Marinobacterium aestuarii: one gene and its partners. The protein of the gene in region 2 binds, or shares a complex with, the protein of the main gene of each other region. Links are inferred from orthologs where the notes say so. Each region holds a gene or a part of one and is shown on either strand. Other genes may lie near its edges. The genes, in order: tsaB, tsaD and tsaE.

Region 1 (7,011 bases), 240 kb from region 2 along the record:
AGGGCATGCTGCAGCAACACCTGGCAATCAAGGGAAGTTTGGGGGTACAGGGATTTCCGACACTGCTGCTGCAACAAGGCGAGGAACTGCACTGGCTCAGTACAGGATACCGTCAGGCAGACGGCATTATTGCGCAGCTGGAGAAATTAACAGGGGAGCACTGAGCTCCCCCTTGTGACAGGGGTCAGGTACGGGCGACTGAAACGTCTTCCGCCTGCAAGCCCTTGTCGCTTTCGCGTACATTGAAGCGAACCTGCTGACCTTCTGTCAGCGAACGGTGTCCACGGCCGCGAATGTTGCGAAAATGCACGAATACATCGTCGCCATTCTCACGCGTAATAAAACCAAAACCCTTGGATACGTTAAACCACTTTACCTGACCGGTTTCACGGGTATCGTTTTCGTCATCATACTCCTCTTCACTTAACTCCATTTCAGTAGCCTGGGCCTGGGATTTCACACCCCATCCCGACGCTAGGGAAGCCGCCAGAACAACCACAAAGACTACCGCCAGTACCGGAACACTCAGTGCTACTTCTACCTTGGCAACAGCAGCCAATAAAACCGGAATCAATACTGCAGCTAAAGCGCTGACAACAAGGCCGCGTATCAGTTGATTACCACTCATTTAGTCATCTCTTGTATTAATCCATTTACATCAAAATAAACCCGCCCACACCAATAGAACGGGGGACGATCGCCACATATAGCGAATTTTGCGTATTTTTTCAACAGCTTAAGCCTTTTAATAGACTATTATCTGTAGAATACTGGCTGATTTAGACTGTAACCTTCACGCCTGCACGGAACCAATTGCACATGAGTGACACACCACGGCTGGACGATCTGGAGTCCCGGATCGCCTTTCAGGAAGACACCCTCGATACGCTTAATGCAATAGTGGCACGCCAGGATATCGAGATTCAGCGCCTTACCAGCATGGTCAAAGCCCTTAGCGGCCAGGTCAAACAGCTGGCACCGGCACCGGCATCGGCCGATGATATGGCCGACGAACCACCGCCACCGCACTACTGATATGAAGCTGCTCGAGCTGGTCGGCCGCCCGCTACTGTCCTGGATGGTTACCGCCACCACTCTGGGCAGCGCCCACCTGCACGGCGGCCCGCGGGTACGCTATGTACTGGAAAGCGATCGCTGGAGTCATGTGCAGCTGCTGCTTGAGCAGGCCCGCCGCGCCGGTGTGGACATTAAGACCGAACAGATCATTTTTGCCCGCAGCGGTGGCCAGCAGGTACTGAAGCAACACCTGAGCGAACTCTGCCAGCAGAGCCTGCAGGACCCGCAATACAAGATTGAGCTGATCCCGGTGTCCATTTTCCATGGCCGCCTGCCCATCCGCGAAACATCCTGGCTCAATCTCATGTACGCCGAGGCCTGGGATCAGGGAGGACGCATCGGACGCCTGATGCAGCTGCTGATCAACGGCCGCCAGAGCCTGATTCAGATAGACCCGCCGCTGCAGCTGCAGGACCTGGTTAACAGCACCCCGGATGCCACCACCCTGACCCGCAAGGCCAGCCTGTTGCTGCTGCAGCACTTTCGTACCCGGCGCCGTGCCGTGGTCGGCCCGGATCTATCCCATCGCCGTACACTGATGAGCATGATCCTGCATCACCCCGGGGTACAGCAGGCCATCGCAACCAGGGCCCGGGAAAAGCGTGAAAACATTCACCAGGCCAGCCGCTATGCGGCACGCGAACTGCAGCGCATTGCGGCCAACTTCAGCCCGGTCACTGCAAGACTACTGCACCCACTGCTCAATGCCACCTGGCGCCGACTCTACGACGATGTTGAAATCCTCGGGCTCGACCGGCTGCGCGAGCGCGCCCTGGACCACCAGCTGGTATACCTGCCTTGCCACCGCAGCCACATGGACTATCTGCTGCTGTCCTGGGCGCTGTACCGCCACGGTCTGATGCTGCCCCACGTTGCCGCCGGCGACAATCTGGACATACCGATCATAGGCCCGATTCTCAAACGCGGCGGCGCCATCTTCATGCGCCGCAGCTTTCAGAACGATGGCCTCTACCGCGCACTCTACCAGCAGTACCTGGCCCTGATGTCGCGCCACGGCCACGCCCTGGAGTATTTTATCGAGGGTGGCCGCAGCCGCACCGGTCGCCTGCTACCCGCCCGCACCGGGCTGCTGAACATGACGCTGGATGCCTGGTGCGCCAGCCCGGAACGCCCGGTGGCATTGGTGCCCGTCTGGATCGGCTACGACCGGGTGGTCGAAGCCCATAGCTATCAGCGCGAACTCAGCGGTGACAACAGCCGCCACCCGGGCACCCTCAATAGTCTACAAAGCGTCTGGCAGGTGCTGCGCCAGCGCTTCGGTCGGGTGTCTGTCAGTATCGGCGAGCCCATTGCACTGGCCGATGCGGTCAATCCACACCTGCCCACCCGCCCCCAGGCCCATGCCTTAGGCCGGCAGCTCTTGGAGCGCATCAACCAGGCCGCCGTACTGACCGAAACGGGCGTGCTGGCAACCGTAATGCTGGGGCAGCCCCAACTGATACTGGATAGCGACAGCCTGGCCCTGCAGTGCGACCAGCTGCGTCAGCTTGCACAGCGCCTGCCCAACGCGCCTGCGAGCGTACCGCCCGAAGCCCCGGCCCACTGGATCACCCGCGCCCGCGACCGCAAACAGCTCGAACAGTCCGGTAACCAGGTACGGCTGGAGCCGGCCCAGGGGCGGGAAATGACCTTTTATCGCAACAATATGATGCACCTGTTCGTGCTGCCGGGCCTGTGCCTGCTGCTGGTCAGGCGCAGCGCCAAACCGCTGCCACAGCTGATTACCCGCATGTTGCGGGTACTCTATCCCTACCTGCAGGCCGAGCTGTTCCTGCCCTGGCCGGAGCCAAACTTCAGCGCCGTGGCGGCACAGTTGCGCCAGAGCCTGCTGGATCAGGGCCTGCTGACACGCGAGGGCAAACAGCTGCGCGCCTGCGACAGCGATACCGCCCTGTGCCTGATGCGCAACGCCGAGCCCGTACTGCTGCGCTATTACCTGCTGTGCAGAATACTGCAGCGCTACAAGGCGCTGGAGCAGGACGAACTGATGGAAAGGTCGCTGCAACTGGCAGCAAAGCTGCAGCGCGAGTTTGGTTTTGATTCGGCGGAATATGCCGACAAGCGGGTACTGAGCGGATTTGTTGAGCAGCTGATCGATCGGGAGATACTGCAGTTCAAGGGCAGCCAGATTCAGCCACGGGTCTCACTCGATGGCCTGATGAAACAGGCCCGCGGCCTGCTGACAGAGCGCCGACTGAGCTTCATCGACCAGCAACTGGACGACCAAAGCCAGCGCTCACTTGAGGGCTGAACCTAAGCCAGCTTTTTCAGCGCATAAATATCGTAACGACTGGACTTGCCCGCCAGCTGCACACTGGGGGCCGGGCCCGGAATCACCGGCGCCTTGCGCGGGCGCTTCACCACCACCCGGTTGGCCGCCGCCGCAAGAGCGGCCTCCAGCAAGAGGCCGGCATCGGCATCATCGCCCACCAGATCGCGGAACAGCCGCATTTCCTTTTTCACCAGGGCGCTCTTGTCCGAGTGCGGAAACATCGGATCCACATAGACCACCTGGGGTCTGTCTTCACGCCCCGCCTGCTCGGCCAGCCAGGTAATGCTGTCCGCCTCTATCAGCTGCATGCGGGCGACAATTTCTGCCACCTCCAGATCATCCTGCCGAGCCCGGCCCAGGCCGTCGGCCAAGAGCAACTGAATAACCGGAACACGTTCAATCAGCTGCACCTCGCAGCCAAGGCTCGCCAGCACAAAGCTGTCGCGCCCAAGGCCCGCGGTCACATCCGCCACCCTGGGGCGCACGCCCTGGCGCACGCCCACGGCCTTGGCTATCAGCTGGCCGGAGCCGCCACCGTGCAGCCGCCGATGGGCCACGGCTCCGCCAACAAAATCCACCCACACAGGACCTGGCGCCTTGCGCCCGGTGGGCTGCAACTGCAGCCCCTCGCGGGTAACACGCAGCAGCGACTCATAGTCACAGCGGCCAAGATCTGCGCCACAGAGTAAGTTCAGCCCCAGCTGCTCAGACAATTCCCGGGCGCGGGTTAGGTGTTCGGGGTGAGTGTACTCAACGGCAAGACTGGCGGATTCTGTCATGAAGAGGTCTATATGAGGAGGTCTATTCAGGGGCAGCTTTGGCGCGCTGCGGATAAATAAGGTGCGGGGGCTGACCGTCAGATCAGCACATCGACAAAGGCCACATCGGCCAGGCCCGAGGGATTGCGCGACTGGGTAGCATCATAAGCCAGCAGCGCGCGCTGACTGTGATAATCCAGCGAGGCAAAGTGCGCATCAGCCTGGGCATCACGCCGACGTCCTTGTCCCTGGCTCGCCAGACGCGGCTCCCACTCCCCTTCACGCACCAGCTCCTGCGGCTCGGTGGCGCTGCGATCAGCCTGGCGACGCTTGAGCGCCGCCCGGGGTGCCGGCAGGCGAAAACTGGAACCTATCTGCATACATCAAGTCTGGCGCATTAAGGGATTCCAGTATCGCCAATAACGCGCCGGAAATAAACGCCAACGCTCGGCCAGAGCCTATTAAGCGGCGAAATACACCACCAGCAAGGCCACACCCAGCAACAGCCGGTAGATAACGAAGGGCAGCATGCCAATACGGTTCAGCCAGCTCAGAAACAGCCAGATACAGGCCCAGGCACTGAGTGCCGCCAGCACGGCACCCAGCCCTACCAGTTCCCAGCTGGCGGCGGAGCCTGACTGCGCCAGATCAATGCCCTTGAAAACACCGGCGCCAACGATAATCGGAATGGACAGCAGGAAGGAAAAACGCGCCGCAGCATCGCGATCAAATCCCAGCATCAGACCTGCGGTCATGGTAATACCGGAACGGGATGTACCCGGAATCAGCGCCATGGCCTGGGCCAGACCGATCCAGAGCGCATCCCTAGGGCCCAGGTTTACCAGTGTACGCACTTCCTGGCGCCGGCTGTCCGCCCAGCCCAGCAGGGCGCCAAAGATCAGCGTGGTGCCTGCGATCACCAGAATCGAGCGGGCAAGGTGCTCGATCATATTGCTGAGGAAAAAGCCCGCAAATACCGCCGGCAACGTTGCCAGCAGCAGATACCAGGACAGGGCCGAGTCCGCCGTGCGGGTGCCGCCAAGAGAGCGGTACCAGGCGCTAATCAGTCGCGCCAGGTCCGCACGAAAATAGAACATCACCGCCACCAGGGTGCCGACATGCACCCCGACATCAAAGGCCAGACCCTGATCAGGCCAGCCAAACAACTGCGAGGGAAGAATAAGATGGGCGGAACTCGAAATCGGCAAAAACTCGGTCAATCCCTGAATCACGGCCAGCATAATGGCCTGATAAATATCCATGTTTACTGCTGTTCCTTTTTCTTCCAGCCACCTTCACGAATATACACCGGCAGCCCATCCTCAGGTGCCAGTCCTCGCCCGCAGGCCAGATCCCGCGCTGCAATCGGCAGCATCGCACTGGCCCTTGGGTACACCTCAAGCACAGGCGCGGTAATAGCCGCCTGCACCGCAGCACTCATGTCCGCCAGATAATTGAAACCGGGGCCGACGCCCTGCCAGCGCGCATCTTCCATTAACCTTAACTCGGAGGCGGCACAAACCTGCTCATCCAGCATGGCTTCGGGCAGGCCATTTTCCAGCCGATAGGCACACCAGTAGATTTCATCCATGCGCGCATCCAGGGCTGCGATCACCCGCTCAGCCCCCAGCAAGCGCCCCTGTTCCAGCGCCATGGCCGCCAGTGTGGAGACCGGCAAAACCGGTATATCCGCTGCAAACGCCAGCCCCTGGGCAATTCCCGTAGCGATACGAATACCGGTAAAGGAGCCAGGCCCGCGACCAAAGGCCACCGCATCCAGATCACGGGCACTCAAGCCCGCCTCACTCAGCAGGGCGTCTGCCATGGGCAGCAGCAGCTGTATATGCTTACGCGGCACTACGCGAAAATCTTCCACCACTTCACCGTCCTGCCAGAGGGCAACGGAACAGGCGTCGGTGGAGGTATCCAGTGCGAGTATCTTGCTCATTACGACCTTCTTGAACACAAACTTTTAGGCACAGGCCCCGCGCCAGCAAACACAGCGAACACAGACCCGGCAAATTCAGAGCTGGCACAACAACGGCGCACAACAGCCTGACGATTAGACAGCCGGCATTCTACCCTCGGCACTGTTACATTTCATTACCGGGGTCAATCCCTGGATGAGAGCAACCCTTCCCCCCAGCGGGGCAGCAGCGTCTGCTCAACCCCCAGCTGGTTAAGGATACGGGCGACGATGAAGTCCACCATGTCCTCTACCGACTGCGGCCGATGATAGAAACCAGGACTCGCCGGCACCACCACCACACCCATGCGGGTGAGCTTGAGCATGTGCTCCAGGTGAATCTCCGAATAGGGCGCCTCGCGGGGAACCAGTATCAGCTGACGCCGCTCCTTGAGCGCCACATCGGCGGCACGTTCGATCAGGTTGTTGCTGGCGCCGGTGGCAATGGCCGACAGGCAGCCGGTGCTGCAGGGACAGACCACCATGGACGAAGGCGCGCCTGAACCCGACGCCACCGGCGCCATCCACTGCTCGCGCCCGAACACCCTAATCTGATCCGATTTGGCGCCGTACAGCTGGCTCAAGCAAACCTGCTGTTCGTCCGGCCGGCCCGGCAATGCCAAGTCGGTTTCGGTGGCGATCACCACCTGGGCGGCCTTGGAAATCATCAGCATGACCTGAATATCCGCCGCCACCAGACACTGCAACAGCCGCAGACCGTACTGAGCCCCTGAGGCTCCGGTAATGGCCAGGGTGATGCGGCGCGGATCGCTCTGACTCATGCCAGGGCCTCCCGTTCGCGCAACGCCTGCACCAGACGCTGATGAATGCCCTCAAAGCCGCCATTGCTCATGACCAGAATATGGCTGCCGCTACGGGCTTCGCGCACCAGTTCCTCGATCAAGGCTGCGGTATCA
Region 2 (7,013 bases):
CCTTGTGGAAGGTCTCGGTTTCGGGGGAGTTGAGGTACTTGGGCTTTTCGTCCCCCAGTACCCGGCCGCCGAAGGCGATAACGCGGCCACGCATGTCCCGGATCGGAAATATGATGCGATCACGAAAACGGTCGTAATGGCTGTTGCGCTCTTCGTTGTGGATCAGCATGCCGGCCTGTTCCAGCGCTTCGATGCGCTGCTTGTCGGCGCCGAGCGCCTGCATCAGGTTGTCCCAGCCGGGCGGGGCATAGCCAATACCGAAGGCCTTGGCTGCCTGGCCACTGAGGCCGCGCCCCTTGAGGTAGCTGACGGCGCTGTCGCGCTGGGGATGCTGGGTCAGTTGCTGCTGATAGAAACGCGCGGCTTCATCGAGAATGCCATAGAGGTCCTTGAGCTGCTTTTCGCGCTGGGCCTGCTGTGGGCTGTTGTTTTCGCGCGGCACTTCCATGCCGGCCAGGCGGGCGAGCTCTTCCACGGCGACGGGGAAGTCGAGGCGATCGTATTCCATCAGGAAGCCGATGGCATTACCGCCGGCGCCACATCCAAAACAGTAGTAGAACTGCTTCTCGGGGCTGACACTGAAGGAGGGTGACTTTTCCTTGTGGAACGGGCAGAGCCCGGAGTAGTTCTTGCCGGCGCGCTTGAGACGTTCAACGCGGCCGTCGACGACGTCAATGATATTGACGCGGGCCAGAAGGTCGTCGATAAAATATTGCGGGATACGACCTGCCATTGCGGACCTGCTGAGAAAGATTCAGCGGGAGTTTAACCGGCTAGCTGGGCTTTTACGAGCTTGGAGACTGCGCCACCATCGGCACGCCCCTGAATTTGTGGCTTGATAATCGCCATCACCTTGCCCATGTCCTGCATAGACTGGGCAGCGGTTGTACTAATGGCCTGGGCAATCAGGTCGGCCAGCTCCTGTTCTGTCAGCGGTTGCGGCAGGAAAGTTTTAATCACCTCCAGCTCCTGGCGCTCTAGGTCTGCCAAATCCTGGCGACCCGCTGTGTCAAACTGCGAGATTGAATCGCGGCGCTGCTTCTGCATCTTGTCGAGCACGGCCAGCACGCGGGTATCATCCAGTTCTATGCGTTCATCAACTTCGATGCGCTTGATCTCAGACATCATCAGGCGGATGGTTCCCAGACGAGCCTTGTCTTTGGCACGCATGGCAGCTTTCATCTCGGCACTGATTTTGAGCTTGAGTTCAGACATCAAACATCCTCTATAGAGCGGTTGCTAGTCGATGGAACAGACTGAATGTACGTTCAACTCCAGTCGATCAGTAAAGGCGTACGCGGCGAGCCTGCTCGCGGGAAACCTTTTTCATGTGACGTTTAACGGCTGCAGCAGCTTTACGCTTGCGAACAGAAGTGGGCTTTTCGTAGAACTCGCGACGACGTACTTCAGCCAGAACACCGGCTTTTTCGCAGGAACGCTTGAAACGACGCAGGGCTACGTCAAATGGCTCGTTTTCTTTAACTTTTACGCTAGGCATCTATCTTGGACCTTGCTGTTACTAGGGTTACGTAGGACTTTTCTACCTCTTCATCGCGGCCTGAAACGGGTACCACGCAGTGGCCACAGTTCTCACAACTTTGATGAAGGCGCAAAATTTTATATCGCAGGGGGCTGGCTGTAAAGTCCAGGCGGTGATATTGAGGCATTTTTGGGTGATAATGCGCCCATTGTGGCCTGGAGGCAGGCCGGTTGGGCGAATCATCTACAGCGATTGGCGGCGATACTGATGCGAGTACTGGGAATCGAAACATCCTGCGACGAAACCGGCGTTGCAATTTATGACAGTGAGCAGGGTCTGTTGGGCGATGCGCTCTACAGCCAGATCGCCATGCACGCCGAGTACGGTGGTGTGGTGCCGGAGCTGGCATCCCGCGATCATGTGCGCAAATTGCTGCCGCTGGTGCGCGAGACCCTGGCGCAGGCGCGGATGGACAAGTCGGAACTCGATGCCATTGCCTATACCGCGGGACCTGGCCTGATAGGGGCGCTCATTGTGGGCGCGTCCACCGCCCGTGCCATGGCGCTGGGGCTGGGTATTCCGGCGCTGGGCGTGCATCACATGGAAGGTCACCTGCTGGCGCCGATGCTGGAAGATACGCCGCCGGCCTTTCCGTTTGTGGCGCTGCTGGTGTCCGGCGGGCACACCCAGCTGGTGCGGGTCGATGGCATAGGTCGCTACGAGCTGCTGGGTGAGTCTCTTGATGATGCCGCCGGTGAAGCCTTCGACAAGGCCGGCAAGATGCTGGGGCTGGATTATCCCGGCGGGCCCGAGATCGCCAAGCTCGCCCGTCACGGCGATGCCACCCGCTTTCGCTTCCCCCGCCCCATGACCGACAGGCCGGGGCTCGATTTCAGCTTTTCCGGCCTCAAGACCTTTACGCTGAACACCGCCAATAAGTTGCGCGATGCTGACGGTCAGCTCGATCCCCAGAGCAAGGCCGATATCGCCGTTGCCTTTGAGGAGGCTGTGGTGGATACCCTGGCCATCAAGTGCAAGCGTGCGCTGCAACAGACCGGCCTGCATCAGTTGGTGATTGCAGGCGGGGTCAGCGCCAATACGCGTTTGCGTGAAAAGCTCGATGAAGTGGTGCGGCGACAGCGGGCGACCCTGTTCTATGCCCGTCCGCGTTTTTGCACCGACAACGGCGCCATGATCGCGTTCGCCGGTTGCCAGCGACTGCTGGCGGGCCAGTCGAATGATCTGAAAATCAGTGTGTTCCCGCGCTGGCCGATGGATACGCTGCCGCCGCTCTGAAGTGCAGGGGGCAAGGGGCACGAAGCAAGGTTAAAGAGGCGAGGTGAAAGGTGAAAGGGGTCATATTCCCGACCCCTATCCGGTTAAATCTGGCTTTGTAATTCGTTATTCGTGATTAGAGCTTTCAGCCGTAAGCTTAAAGCTGTCAGCTTAAGGCTGAAAGCTGCCGGTTTACCAATTACGATTCACCAATCACCAATCACCAATCACCAATCACCGGTCACTCGCGACTCCGGTAACTGCTAAAGCCTGTGTTCCTGGCCGCCAAGCAGGCGCCGAATATTGTCGCGGTGGCGCAGTACCAGTAGCAGGCAGATCAGGCTGATGGCCGCGAGCTGTTCGGGTAGCAGCATAAAGGTTGCCAGCGGCGTGATCAGAGCAGTGCCCACCGATGCCAGCGATGCTGTTTTACCGATGGCCGCCAGCAGCAGCCAGACGCCCAGAGCTATGAGCCCAAGCGGCGGGCTCAGCGCAAGGCAAAGGCCAAAGGTGGTGGCAACACCCTTGCCGCCGCGCATGCGCCCGAACAGCGGGTATATATGCCCGAGCAATACCGCCAGGGCGCAGAGGCCGGTTTGTATCGAGCCAAGGTCTGCATAAAGGGCGAGGCGTACAGCAAGAGCGCCCTTGGCGACATCGCCCAGCAGTGTCAGCACGGCGGCGGTGCGATTGCCCTGACGCAGGACATTGGTGGTGCCAGGGTTGCCGGAGCCAAGCTGCCGCGGGTCTGCAAGCCCCATGCTGCGGCACACCAGTACTGCAGTCGGCACTGAACCCAGCAGATAGGCAAGGGCTGCAAGCAGTATGGGCAACAGGGTTTCCGATCCCGGCATGGGTCTGTCCGCGGGTTGTTCAACGGTGTGATTCTATACCCTAATACCAAACTCGCTGAGATACAAACAGACTGGATACTGTGTTGAATCAACGGCTTGTTGCCTGATCCCGGTGCCTGAGACAACTGCTGACAGGCGCATGCAGTTGCAGCCTTGATTGGGCCGGCGGTAGGATCTGGTGCGTCTGTACGCCAACGGGGTGCAGTCGGTGTTAAACTAGCGGCCTTGAAGTGGGGCCCAGGTCCTGTGTACTTTGGCTGTGGTCCAGGCTGGATTACGGCTGCGCGGGCCAGGCCTGGAAAACAAAGCTGACAGTTATTGTCGGTGGCGCTGAAACCATATCTAAATCAGTAATTTATTGGGTCATACGTGGATATAGTTTACATACGCGAGCTGCAGGTGCAGACCGTGATCGGCATTTACGACTGGGAGCGTGAAGTTCGCCAGGCGGTGAGTCTGGATCTGGAAATGGGCACTGATATTCGTGAGGCTGCGGCCACCGAGGATATTGGCAACACCCTGAACTACAAGTCGGTCTCCAAGCGCCTGATTGCCTTTATCGAGGGCAGCGAGTTTCTGCTGGTGGAAACCATGGCCGAAGAGATAGCGCAGCTGGTCATGCAGGAGTTCGGCGTGCGCTGGTTGCGCCTGCGTCTGGGCAAGCCCGGTGCCATTCGCGGGGCGCGGGATGTTGGTGTGCTGATTGAGCGGGGAGAGGCGTTCTGATGGCACAGGTCTATGTCAGTATCGGCAGCAATATCGAGCGCGAGCACAATATTGCAGCCGGGCTGGACGGGCTGGCAGAATCCTTCGGCGAGCTGACGCTGTCTTCGGTGTTCGAGAGCGAGGCGGTCGGCTTTGCCGGTGATCATTTCTATAACCTGGTGGCGGGCTTCGAGACGACCCTGGCGGTCGGCGAGCTGTCGCGGGAAATCAAGGCCATTGAGGATCGTAACGGGCGTTGCCGCCAGGGGCCCAAATTCAGTGGTCGTACGCTGGATATCGATATCCTGACCTATGATGACGTCTGCGGGCGGGTCGAGGGGGTCGAGTTGCCCCGGGCCGAAATTCTGTTCAATGCCTTTGTGTTGCAGCCGCTGGCGGAAATCGCGCCCCAGGGGCTGCATCCGCTGAACGGGCTGTCCTATGCCGCACTCTGGCAGCAGTATGACAAACAAAAGCAACGACTCTGGGCGGTGGACTTTGTCTGGCAGGGGCGCAGTTTCTCCCGGGCGAAGGTCTAACTCCTCTCGCTTTTCGCAGCTTAAAACTCGCAGCTTAAAGCTTGACGCCGTTAACTACAGCTCGATTCGGGCGCAGGCGTCACGCTGGCGGCGTTTCAACTCTTGCCCCAGCGCTTTGCCCTTGAACCCCTGGCGCATTAGCTCGGCCGGGGCCGTTGCGGTCAGTGCCTCGTGCAGTGCCTGCAGGGAATGCTGTGCAGCGGGTGCATCGACATTGAGCCAGGCGGCCAGGGTGTCGAAGCAGCGGGCGAGGCTGGCGATGCGCTCGGGGCGGCGCAACAGGTCGAGCCCGCTGGCGACGTCGAGGCGGGTGTCACCATCGGCCTGGGACAGTCTTAGCAGGCCCGCGTACTGAGCGCACACCAGCAGGGCCTGATCGCGGAAAGCCTTGGGGGCCTTGAGGCGCAGACAGAGTGCTTCTATGTGCTGGCGCGAGGCGTCTGCTTCGATGCTGGCTATGCGCAGCGCCGCGCAGCAGAGTACTGCAAAGCGCTCGCAGCTCGAGGGCAGCTGTGGCAGCAGTGCTGCCAGCGCCGGCCAGGCCGGATCGCCCTGCAGGGCGGTGAATTCGCCAAAGAGATTGTCGAGTGCACCGCAGCGCTGCAGAACGTCGATAAATACCGCCGGCGAGGGCTCGCCCAGCGCCCGGTCGAATTCCTGCCAGACCCTTTCTGCACTCAAATACCCCAACTCACCGTCTGTGGATAACTGTTGCATCAGCGCCAGGGTTTCATCGGCGATGCTGAAACCCAGCGCGGCATAACGGGCGGCAAAGCGCGCGACGCGAAGCACTCGCAATGGGTCTTCGGCAAAGGCGGGGGATACATGGCGCAGGATGCGCTTTTGCAGGTCTTCCTGTCCGCCATAGGGGTCGCTCAAGCTGCCGTCGGGCGCCTCGGCCATGGCGTTGATGGTGAGGTCGCGGCGCAACAGGTCCTGTTCCAGAGTGACATCGGGGCTGGCGTAATAGACAAAACCACCATAGCCGTGGCCGGACTTGCGTTCGGTGCGGGCCAGGGCGTATTCCTCACCGCTGTGGGGGTGGATGAACACCGGGAAGTCGGCGCCGACCGGTTTGTAGCCCTGGGCGATCATCTGCTCGGCGCTGGCGCCCACGACAACCCAGTCACGGTCATAGATGGGGTAGCCGAGCAGCCGGTCGCGCACGGCGCCCCCCACCAGGTAGATCTGCATCAGCGGCTGCACTTGTCCGGATGTTCTGCCTGCCAGGCTTCAAAGCCGCCATTGAGGCTGTAGACGGCATCAAAGCCGACGTGGGCCAGCTGGGCGGCGGCGTTCTGGCTGCTAAAGCCGTGGTAGCAGCAGACGATCAAGGGCTTGTCCATATCGCTGTCGCGAATGAAATCCTGCAGATTCTCGTTATTCAGCTGTACCGCATTAGTGATGTGGTTCTGGGTGAAGCTGTCGGAGTCGCGAATATCGACGATGGCGGCGCCTTCTTCGATCAGGGCCAGGGCTTGCTGGCCCGAGATGCATTTGAACTCATCCATTGGAAAGTACCTTTTTCTTGGCGGTGCCGGATGTGGGTCTGCGGTTAACGCTGCAATCGCAGGAGTAATAGCGCTGATCTTCCAGCCGCAGGGCGGTGAGGCGATTACCCCAGACGCAGCCGGTATCCAGGGAGAACAGTTGCGGATGCTGCAGGCCGCCTTCAAGCGCGGCCCAATGGCCGAAAATAATGCGCTGCGCATCTGCCTTGCGTGTATGACTGTACCAGGGCTTGAAGCCTTTGGGCTGGGTTTCCAGGCCACCCTTGGCGGCGAAATCCAGCCGGCCTTCGCTGTCGCAAAAGCGCATGCGGGTGAGGTAGTTAGTGATCACCCGGAGTCGGTCCCAGCCCTGTAGTTCCTTGCTCCAGCGATCCGGCGTATTGCCGTACATGTGCTGGAAAAAGCTTTCGGCCTCGGGCCCCCGGAGCACAGCTTCGACTTCCCGGGCGCGATTGCAGGCCTGCTTGAGCGACCAGTCGGGCGGTATGCCGGCGTGCACCATGACATAGTCGAGGGCGTCGTCGTGCACCAGCAGCGGCTGCTGCAATAGCCAGTGCATCAGTTCTTCGCGATCGGGCGCGCCCAGGATAGGGCCCAGGGTGTCACTGCGTCTGGGCTGGGTCACGCCATAGTGGATCGCCAGCAGGTG
Region 3 (7,122 bases), 3.0 Mb from region 2 along the record:
TGACGGAATTTTGAGTACCTGACCAATACGGATCTTGTCATTGGACAGGCCATTGGCGGCGCGCAGCGCCGAGAGGGACACGCCGTTGCGCACGGCAATCACCGACAGCGTATCGCCGCGGGACACCTTGTGCGTGCGATCAGACAGGGACGCCAGCTGGCCACCGCCGTTCTTGCGGTGAGCCAGATGTGTCATGGCCGGCGGCCGGTGCCAGAAGTAGTCTTTCACACCCTCGGTGATGGCCACGGCCATCTGACTCTGGTACTTGCTCGACTTCAGCTTGCGGGCTTCGTCCGGGTTGGAGATAAACCCGGTTTCCACCAGAATCGACGGGATGCCAGGGGACTTCAGCACCACGAAACCCGCCTGCTCAACAAACGGCTTGTGCATGCGGGCAAACTTGCCAATGTTCTTGTGTACCCGGTCTGCCACCTGGCGACTGCCTTCCATGCTGAAGGTCATGGACATATCCAGCAGCACACCGGCCAGGACTTCATCTTTGTCGTCCAGGCTGACCACACCACCGATGGCATCCACACTGTTTTCTTTCTGGGCCAGCCAGCGACCGACCTCACCGGTGGCGCCACGGTCTGAAATCACCCAGACGGACGCGCCATTGGCTCGGGAATCCTTGAAGGCATCGGCATGAATGGACACGAAAAGGTCGGCGTTATGTTCACGGGCAAGTTTGGTACGCCCGCGCAGGCTGACGTAATAGTCACTTTTGCGCACCATCACCGGCTTGTAGCCAGGCGTCGCATCCAGGCGCCGGTACACTTCCTTGGCGATGGCGATAACCACATCTTTTTCACGCAGGCCGCCGGGCCCCAGCGCGCCGGGATCCTCGCCACCATGACCCGCATCAATGGCCACCACTACGTCGCGCAGCGTACCCGTTGCAGCGGCCACCGCGGCAGGTTGCTGCACCGGCACAGGCGCGGGCTTGTCGGCACCGGTTTTCAACAAATCCAGCACCAATCGGTGACCGTACTGATCATTGGGCGCCAGCGTAAAACTGCGGGGTTTTACAGTGCTGTTCAGATCCAGCACGAAACGCTGGGTACCGTCGGCCTGGCGCGACTCGCGCATGTTGCTGACAGGGCTGTCCTGCAGTCCCAATCGATCAAGATTCGCCAGCAGGCGCGAGTCTTCCATGTCCACCACCAGGCGATCAGGGTTATCCAGACTAAACACCTTGTGTTTCACCGGTCCCGAGAGATCAAACACCAGACGTGTATGGTCCGGCGCGAGCCAGATGCGCACATTCTTGATTTCAGCCGCCATCGCCGGAGTGCCCAGCAGCAGTGCTGCCAGAACCCCCAAAATCCCCTTCATCCTGCCCCTCAACCGCGTTACCCCTGTTTTGCGATCCGGTCATTGTCCGCTAGCAAAGACGCCAGAATCTGCTGTCCCCGTGCTGTCTGTGCATGGCACTCAATACTGCGCCCCTGACCTTCGACCGAGATTGTCACCTCCAGATCCGGTCGCGGCAACCAGCCCGCGCCCCGCTGGGGCCACTCAATCAGACAGAGGTCGTCGTCTTCGAAATAGTCCCTGATCCCCAGATACTCAAGCTCTTCAGGGTCTGCCAGACGATACAGATCGAAATGATACAACCTGCGCCCCCCCAGATCATAGGGTTCCACCAAAGTATAGGTCGGACTTTTGACCGAACCATGGTGGCCATAGGCACGCAAGATCCCACGACAGAGCGTGGTCTTGCCCATCCCCAGATCCCCGTGCAGGAATAGGATCCCGCGCCCGGCGCAGGCCCGCCCCAGCACCTCACCAAAGTTCACCATGGCGTCTTCATGCCTGGCGCCGTATACAAATCGTTCTGTCATCGTATTGATCCGCTAGCTGAACCGGCATCCGGCCCGGATAAACTTATTCGTGCAGTCCGCTCACCAGCGCCTGGATGCGCGGCAACAGATCTCCCGGCAGCAGACCGCGCTCACCGCACTCCGCGGCCTGCATATCGCCTGCACGGGCATGTACATAAACCCCCAGGCGCGCCGCATCGACGGGCTTGAGCCCCTGCGCCCATAAACCGCCGATGATACCGGCCAGCACATCCCCCATGCCACCCACTGCCATGCCGGGGTTGCCCGCCGCGCACAGATGCAGCGCATCGCCATCGCAGCTCAGGGTTCCGGCGCCCTTGAGCACCGCCACGCCACCGCAGTTTGCCTGCAGTCGCTCAACGGAGGCAAATCGGTCCTGGTTCACAGCAGCGGCATCATCGGCCAGCAGGCGGGCGGCTTCGCCCGGGTGCGGCGTCAGTATCCAGTTGGCGCGCCGGGCGCTGTGCAGCCAGTTTTTCTCAGCCAGCAGATTCAGGCCATCGGCGTCCACCACCATGGGTTTTTCGCTCTGCAGGGCCTGCAGCAGCAGCTGATCACCCCAGGCATTGCGCCCCAGGCCCGGCCCTATCACCAGAATATCCGCCCGTTCCAGTAGCGGCTCCAGATCCTGACCGGAATTCACGCCGTGCACCATCAGCTCGGGCTGACGCGCCAGCGCGGCCGACACATATTCAGGCCTGATGGCCAGGGAAACCAGGCCTGCGCCACTGCGCAACGCCGCCTGGGCGGCGAGAATACCCGCGCCACCAAACCCCAGATCACCGCCAATGACCATGACATGACCGGAATCGCCCTTGTGACTGCTGCGACGACGGGGCCCCAGCGCCTGGGCCAGATCTTCGGTCTGGGTGCGAAAAGCACTGACCGGCACATCCTCATACACAGCTTCCGGTACCAGCAGGCCGTCAAACTCCACCTGGCCGGTATAATCCACCGCCTGATGGGTAAAGAGCCCCTGCTTGAGACCAATAAAAGTGATGGTCACCGCAGCCCGAACTGCCATTCCGAGTACCGCGCCTGTATCACTGCACAGCCCGGAAGGAATATCCACCGCCAGCACCGGCTGCGGACTGCGGTTGCAGTGCCGAATCGCCCGCTCCGCTGCACCGCGCACCGGCCCGGCAAGGCCAGTACCCAGCATGGCGTCCACCAGCACCTCACCGCGCAGCTCTAGTTCAGACGTATAGGCCTGAGCTTCCACGCCCAGCGCCTGGCTCCAGCGCCAGGCATCCAGCGCCTCACCCCGCAGCTTGCGTTCAAAATCATCATCACCCACACAGAGCAGCTGCACATCTAGCCCACGCTGATGCGCCAGACCCGCGACCACAAAGCCATCGCCGCCGTTATTGCCGCTACCGCACAGAATGGTCAGCGACTGCAGCTGCGGCCAATGATGCAGCAGGGTCGCGAAGGTCGCATGGCCGGCACGCTGCATCAGCTTGAAGCCCGGCAGGCCGTATTGTTCGATGGCGGTCTGATCCAGCGCGCGACTTTGTTGTGCCGTGTATAATGTGGCCGGCAGTTCCGCTCTCATGACAGGCATAGGTATCTCCTTGAATTGGCCACATTATAAAGGATCGTCCGGCGGACGATACACGTCATGAACCGGCTTTCACCTGAACAGCTCAGCCAACTGGCCGCGCAGATTAAAAACTGGGCGCAGGAACTCGGTTTTCAGCAGTGTGGCATTACCGGCACCGACCTTTCAGCCGAAGGCCCCAAGTTGCAGGCCTGGCTCGATCAGGGCTATCAGGGCGACATGGGCTATCTGGAAAACCACTTCGAAAAACGGCTGGACCCGTCACTGCTGGTGCCGGGCACGCAGCGCATTATCTCGGTACGCATGGACTACCTGCCCCCCGACACCCAGACACTGAAAATCCTAAAGCAGCCCGACAAGGCCTATATAGCCCGCTACACCCTTGGGCGTGATTACCACAAGACCCTGCGCAAGCGCCTGACCCGCCTGGGCCAGCGCATCGAGGAGGCCTGCGAAACCCTGGGATATCGCGCCTTTGTCGACAGCGCCCCTGTGCTGGAACGCCCGCTGGCCCGCGAAGCCGGTATCGGCTGGCAGGGCAAGCACAGCCTGATCCTCAACCGCGAAGCCGGCTCCTGGTTTCTGCTGGGCGAGCTGTTCATCGACCTGCCGCTGCCGGTGGATGCGCCCTACACCGAGGATCACTGTGGCCGCTGCAGCGCCTGCATGGACGTCTGCCCGACCCAGGCATTTCCGGCACCCCATGTACTGGATGCCAGGCGCTGCATCTCCTACCTGACCATCGAGTACAAGGGCAGCATCGACCCCGAGCTGCGCCCGCTGATGGGTAATCGCATCTTTGGCTGCGACGACTGCCAGCTGATCTGCCCCTGGAACCGCTTTGCCAGCCACAGCACTGAAACGGACTTCAAGCCCCGCCACCAGCTGGACGATATAGACCTGACCGAGCTATTTGGCTGGGATGAAGCCCAGTTTCTGCACAAGACCGAAGGCTCGGCCATTCGGCGCACCGGTTACCAGGGCTGGCTGCGAAATATTGCCATAGCGCTGGGCAACAGCAACGGTGGCGCAGAGGTGATAGCCGCGCTCCAGGCCAGGCTATCCGACCCCTCGCCCCTGGTGCAGGAGCATGTGCAGTGGGCGCTGGCGCAGTTGCAAGAGCGCGCAGCCACCCACACCACAGAGGTGGCGCGCGCTGTTGGGATGCACCCTGCACACCCCATCCTGGATCACCCCCGTGCCCGCAAGCTGGCGGACTGATCCCGTTTTGCCAATGCAAGCAGCACTCAGAGCTTGATAAAGTGCTGCCGGTAATGGCTGAGCTCACTGATGGAATCGCGGATATCATCCAGCGCCAGGTGCGAACCCTTCTTTTTAACGCCCTCCAGTACCTCGGGTTTCCAGCGTCTGGCCAGCTCTTTAAGAGTACTGACATCCAGATTGCGGTAATGAAAGAAGGCCTCGAGTTCCGGCATGTACTTGTCCAGGAAACGCCGGTCCTGGCCGATGCTGTTACCGCACATGGGGGAGGCTCCCTGGTCCACATGCTTTTGCAGGAATTCCAGCGTCTGCAGCTCGGCGTCGCGCTCGCCAAACACACTTTCGCGCACCCGCTGGGTAAGACCCGACTGGCCATGCTGGCGTGTGCACCACTCATCCATGGCCTCGAGCGCTGCATCGCTCTGATGCACCGCAAGGCTCGGGCCCTCGGCAATCAGATTGAGGTTTGCGTCCGTCACTATGGTAGCGATCTCGATAATGGTGTCGTACTCAGGCTCGAGGCCGGTCATTTCCAGGTCGATCCAGATAAGATTGGTGCTGCGTGAATTACTGTCGTTAGGGGTACTGTCGGACTGATTACTATTGCTCATGGGACGCCGCTCTCCTGCGCTGGCCACTACTAATTTGATCCGGAATAGAATACCTTACGCCCTATCCGAATACCTACGAAAGCGCTGCACCGCAGGCCACGAATCCTTGTCCGTGCCACAGGGCGCAGCCGGGAGATTGATGTCTAAGCGCAAACTGACCCGCCGCCAGTCCTGGCGGGTAGAAAAGATCCAGCAGGAGCGTACCGCCCGCGCCAGCAAACGCGACGATGTCGTGGACGAGCAGCTGGAAGGTGGCGAGCTGGGACAGGAACAGCACGGCCTGATCATTTCCCATTTCGGCCGTCAGGTGGATGTCGAAGGCCTGGACGGTGAACAGGCCGGCATCATTACCCGCTGCCATATGCGCACCAACCTCGGCCAGCTGGTCACCGGCGATCGCATCATCTGGCGCGCCGGCACCGAAGGCGGCGTCGTGGTGGCACAACTGCCACGCCAGACAGAGCTGGTACGCCCCAACCCCCAGGGCGAACTGCGCCCGGTGGCGGCCAATATCGACTTTATCGTCGTCACTATCGCGGTGGAACCCACCCCCTTTGCCAACCTGGTTGACCGTTACCTGGTGGCATCTGAGCTCAGCGGTATCGAACCGGTGATTCTGCTCAACAAGTCCGACCTGCTGCACGACGGCAATCGCGACGAACTCCTGGCCATGCTCGATACCTACCAGCGCATCGGATACAAGATACTGACCACCTCGGCCAATGGCGACGACGCCCTGACCGAGCTCAAGGCAATGCTAGACGGCCGCGTCAGCGTCTTTGTCGGCCAGTCGGGCGTGGGCAAGTCATCCCTGATCAACAGCCTGTTGCCGGGTGTCGATATCCGTGTCGGCGAGCTCTCCGCCCAGACCCGCAAGGGCCGCCACACCACCACCACGGCGCGCCTGTTTCACTTCCCCGATGGCGGCGACCTGATCGACTCCCCCGGCATCCGCGAATTTGGCCTCTGGCATCTGGAACCGGAACGCCTGATCGAAGGCTTTCGCGAGTTTCACCCCTACCTGGGCCTGTGCCGTTTTCGGGATTGCCGCCACGAACAGGAACCGGGCTGCGCCATCAAGGGTGCGATCGAGCAGAACGAAATCAGCGCCACCCGGGTACGCAGCTTTCAGCATATCCGCCAGACCTTGCTGGCACCGAATAGCAGTCACTGACAACAGGGCCTCTCGATGCATGATCCGTCCAGCGACGCAGCAGACGACAACGCCAACGACAGCGCAGACGGCACTGAAGCACTGGAGCAGCCTCTGTTCAGTGCCACCGCCTGGACCACATACCTGGCCGACCGCCCACTGCCTACCCGGCTCTCCAGCCTGCAGCGTCTGAAGCGCGAAACGGCATCCGATCGCGGCACCCTGATGAGCATTACCGCCATCATCAAGGCCGACCCCGTGCTCTGCCTGCAGGTGGTACGCCTGGCCCAGGCGCTGCATGCCCGCAAAGGCTCGGACGTCACCGGTATCGACCACGCCATCGGCTCACTGGGCATGGAGCGCCTCGGGCAGCTGGCCAAGGAGTGCGAAGCCTTGCGCCTGCATGCCAGCTGCAGCGCCGAACTGCAGTATTTTCGCGCCATCGCCAACAGCCATCACGCCGCCACCCAGTGTGTCCAGTGGCTGCGGGCACGCCATGCCACCTACGCCGAAAAAGGCTGGGTCGCGGCCCTGTGCTATGGCGTGGGTTTCTGGTCCCTGTGGCGCCACGCGCCGCTGCACATGCACCGCATCCACTGCCGTATCCGTGACGCAGGGCTGGACCCCATTGATGCGCAGATCGAAACCCTGGGCTGCAGCGTCCAGCAGATATCACTGGGGCTGGCCCAGGCCTGGCAGTTGCCCCCGCTGATTATCGCTGCGCTGGACAAT

What was found.
Region 1: the proteins of tsaD (region 2) and tsaB are in contact, whole or in part, in a solved structure (PDB 4WQ4), measured with the Escherichia coli proteins. The link is inferred for Marinobacterium aestuarii from one-to-one orthologs.
Region 3: the proteins of tsaD (region 2) and tsaE are in contact, whole or in part, in a crystal structure (PDB 6N9A), measured with the Thermotoga maritima proteins. The link is inferred for Marinobacterium aestuarii from one-to-one orthologs. Residues at the interface, in WP_004082750.1 of Thermotoga maritima: Cys10, Asp11, Arg49, His50, Leu82, Gly84, Gly135, Gly136, Glu154, Thr155, Leu156, Asp157, Asp158, Ser159, Glu162, Asp165, Lys166, Arg169, Leu170, Tyr175, Lys213, Thr214, Leu217, Tyr218, Gln221, Arg222, Asn324; in WP_004082108.1 of Thermotoga maritima: Leu37, Gly38, Lys46, Lys57, Val59, Lys60, Ser61, Thr63, Phe64, Thr65, Leu66, Met67, Val69, Pro71, Tyr82, Arg83, Leu84, Asp86, Asp88, Phe89, Asp93, Ile128, Asp130, Glu131, Arg134.

The regions. Positions count from the first base shown.
Region 1 is NZ_CP015839.1:1,268,003-1,275,013, reverse strand. The notes cover bases 4,235-7,011. They hold tsaB (tRNA (adenosine(37)-N6)-threonylcarbamoyltransferase complex dimerization subunit type 1 TsaB), read right to left. Parts: upstream 6,077-7,011; coding sequence 5,393-6,076; downstream 4,235-5,392. Other genes in these bases: mpl (UDP-N-acetylmuramate:L-alanyl-gamma-D-glutamyl-meso-diaminopimelate ligase), read right to left, coding at 6,873-7,011; A8C75_RS05565 (flavin prenyltransferase UbiX), read right to left, coding at 6,241-6,876; A8C75_RS05575 (undecaprenyl-diphosphate phosphatase), read right to left, coding at 4,590-5,390; A8C75_RS05580 (hypothetical protein), read right to left, coding at 4,235-4,508. In the rest of the region: A8C75_RS05605 (DsbA family protein), read left to right, coding at 1-164; A8C75_RS24175 (cold-shock protein), read right to left, coding at 185-628; A8C75_RS05595 (SlyX family protein), read left to right, coding at 820-1,035; glycerol-3-phosphate 1-O-acyltransferase PlsB, read left to right, coding at 1,037-3,349; A8C75_RS05585 (class I SAM-dependent methyltransferase), read right to left, coding at 3,352-4,149; more of A8C75_RS05580, read right to left, coding at 4,227-4,234. UniProt on the Escherichia coli protein: Required for the formation of a threonylcarbamoyl group on adenosine at position 37 (t(6)A37) in tRNAs that read codons beginning with adenine.
Region 2 is NZ_CP015839.1:1,026,439-1,033,451, forward strand. What follows is about bases 983-3,761. They hold tsaD (tRNA (adenosine(37)-N6)-threonylcarbamoyltransferase complex transferase subunit TsaD), read left to right. Parts: upstream 983-1,747; coding sequence 1,748-2,776; downstream 2,777-3,761. Other genes in these bases: A8C75_RS04460 (GatB/YqeY domain-containing protein), read right to left, coding at 983-1,215; rpsU (30S ribosomal protein S21), read right to left, coding at 1,283-1,498; plsY (glycerol-3-phosphate 1-O-acyltransferase PlsY), read right to left, coding at 3,019-3,609. In the rest of the region: dnaG (DNA primase), read right to left, coding at 1-733; more of A8C75_RS04460, read right to left, coding at 766-982; folB (dihydroneopterin aldolase), read left to right, coding at 3,979-4,335; folK (2-amino-4-hydroxy-6-hydroxymethyldihydropteridine diphosphokinase), read left to right, coding at 4,335-4,853; A8C75_RS04490 (tRNA nucleotidyltransferase/poly(A) polymerase-related protein), read right to left, coding at 4,908-6,047; thiosulfate sulfurtransferase GlpE, read right to left, coding at 6,047-6,364; A8C75_RS04500 (symmetrical bis(5'-nucleosyl)-tetraphosphatase), read right to left, coding at 6,357-7,013.
Region 3 is NZ_CP015839.1:4,021,127-4,028,248, forward strand. What follows is about bases 99-2,986. They hold tsaE (tRNA (adenosine(37)-N6)-threonylcarbamoyltransferase complex ATPase subunit type 1 TsaE), read right to left. Parts: upstream 1,845-2,986; coding sequence 1,353-1,844; downstream 99-1,352. Other genes in these bases: A8C75_RS17510 (N-acetylmuramoyl-L-alanine amidase), read right to left, coding at 99-1,335; A8C75_RS17520 (bifunctional ADP-dependent NAD(P)H-hydrate dehydratase/NAD(P)H-hydrate epimerase), read right to left, coding at 1,888-2,986. Outside these bases: more of A8C75_RS17510, read right to left, coding at 1-98; more of A8C75_RS17520, read right to left, coding at 2,987-3,408; tRNA epoxyqueuosine(34) reductase QueG, read left to right, coding at 3,466-4,626; orn (oligoribonuclease), read right to left, coding at 4,653-5,237; small ribosomal subunit biogenesis GTPase RsgA, read left to right, coding at 5,377-6,411; A8C75_RS17540 (HDOD domain-containing protein), read left to right, coding at 6,427-7,122. UniProt on the Escherichia coli protein: Required for the formation of a threonylcarbamoyl group on adenosine at position 37 (t(6)A37) in tRNAs that read codons beginning with adenine.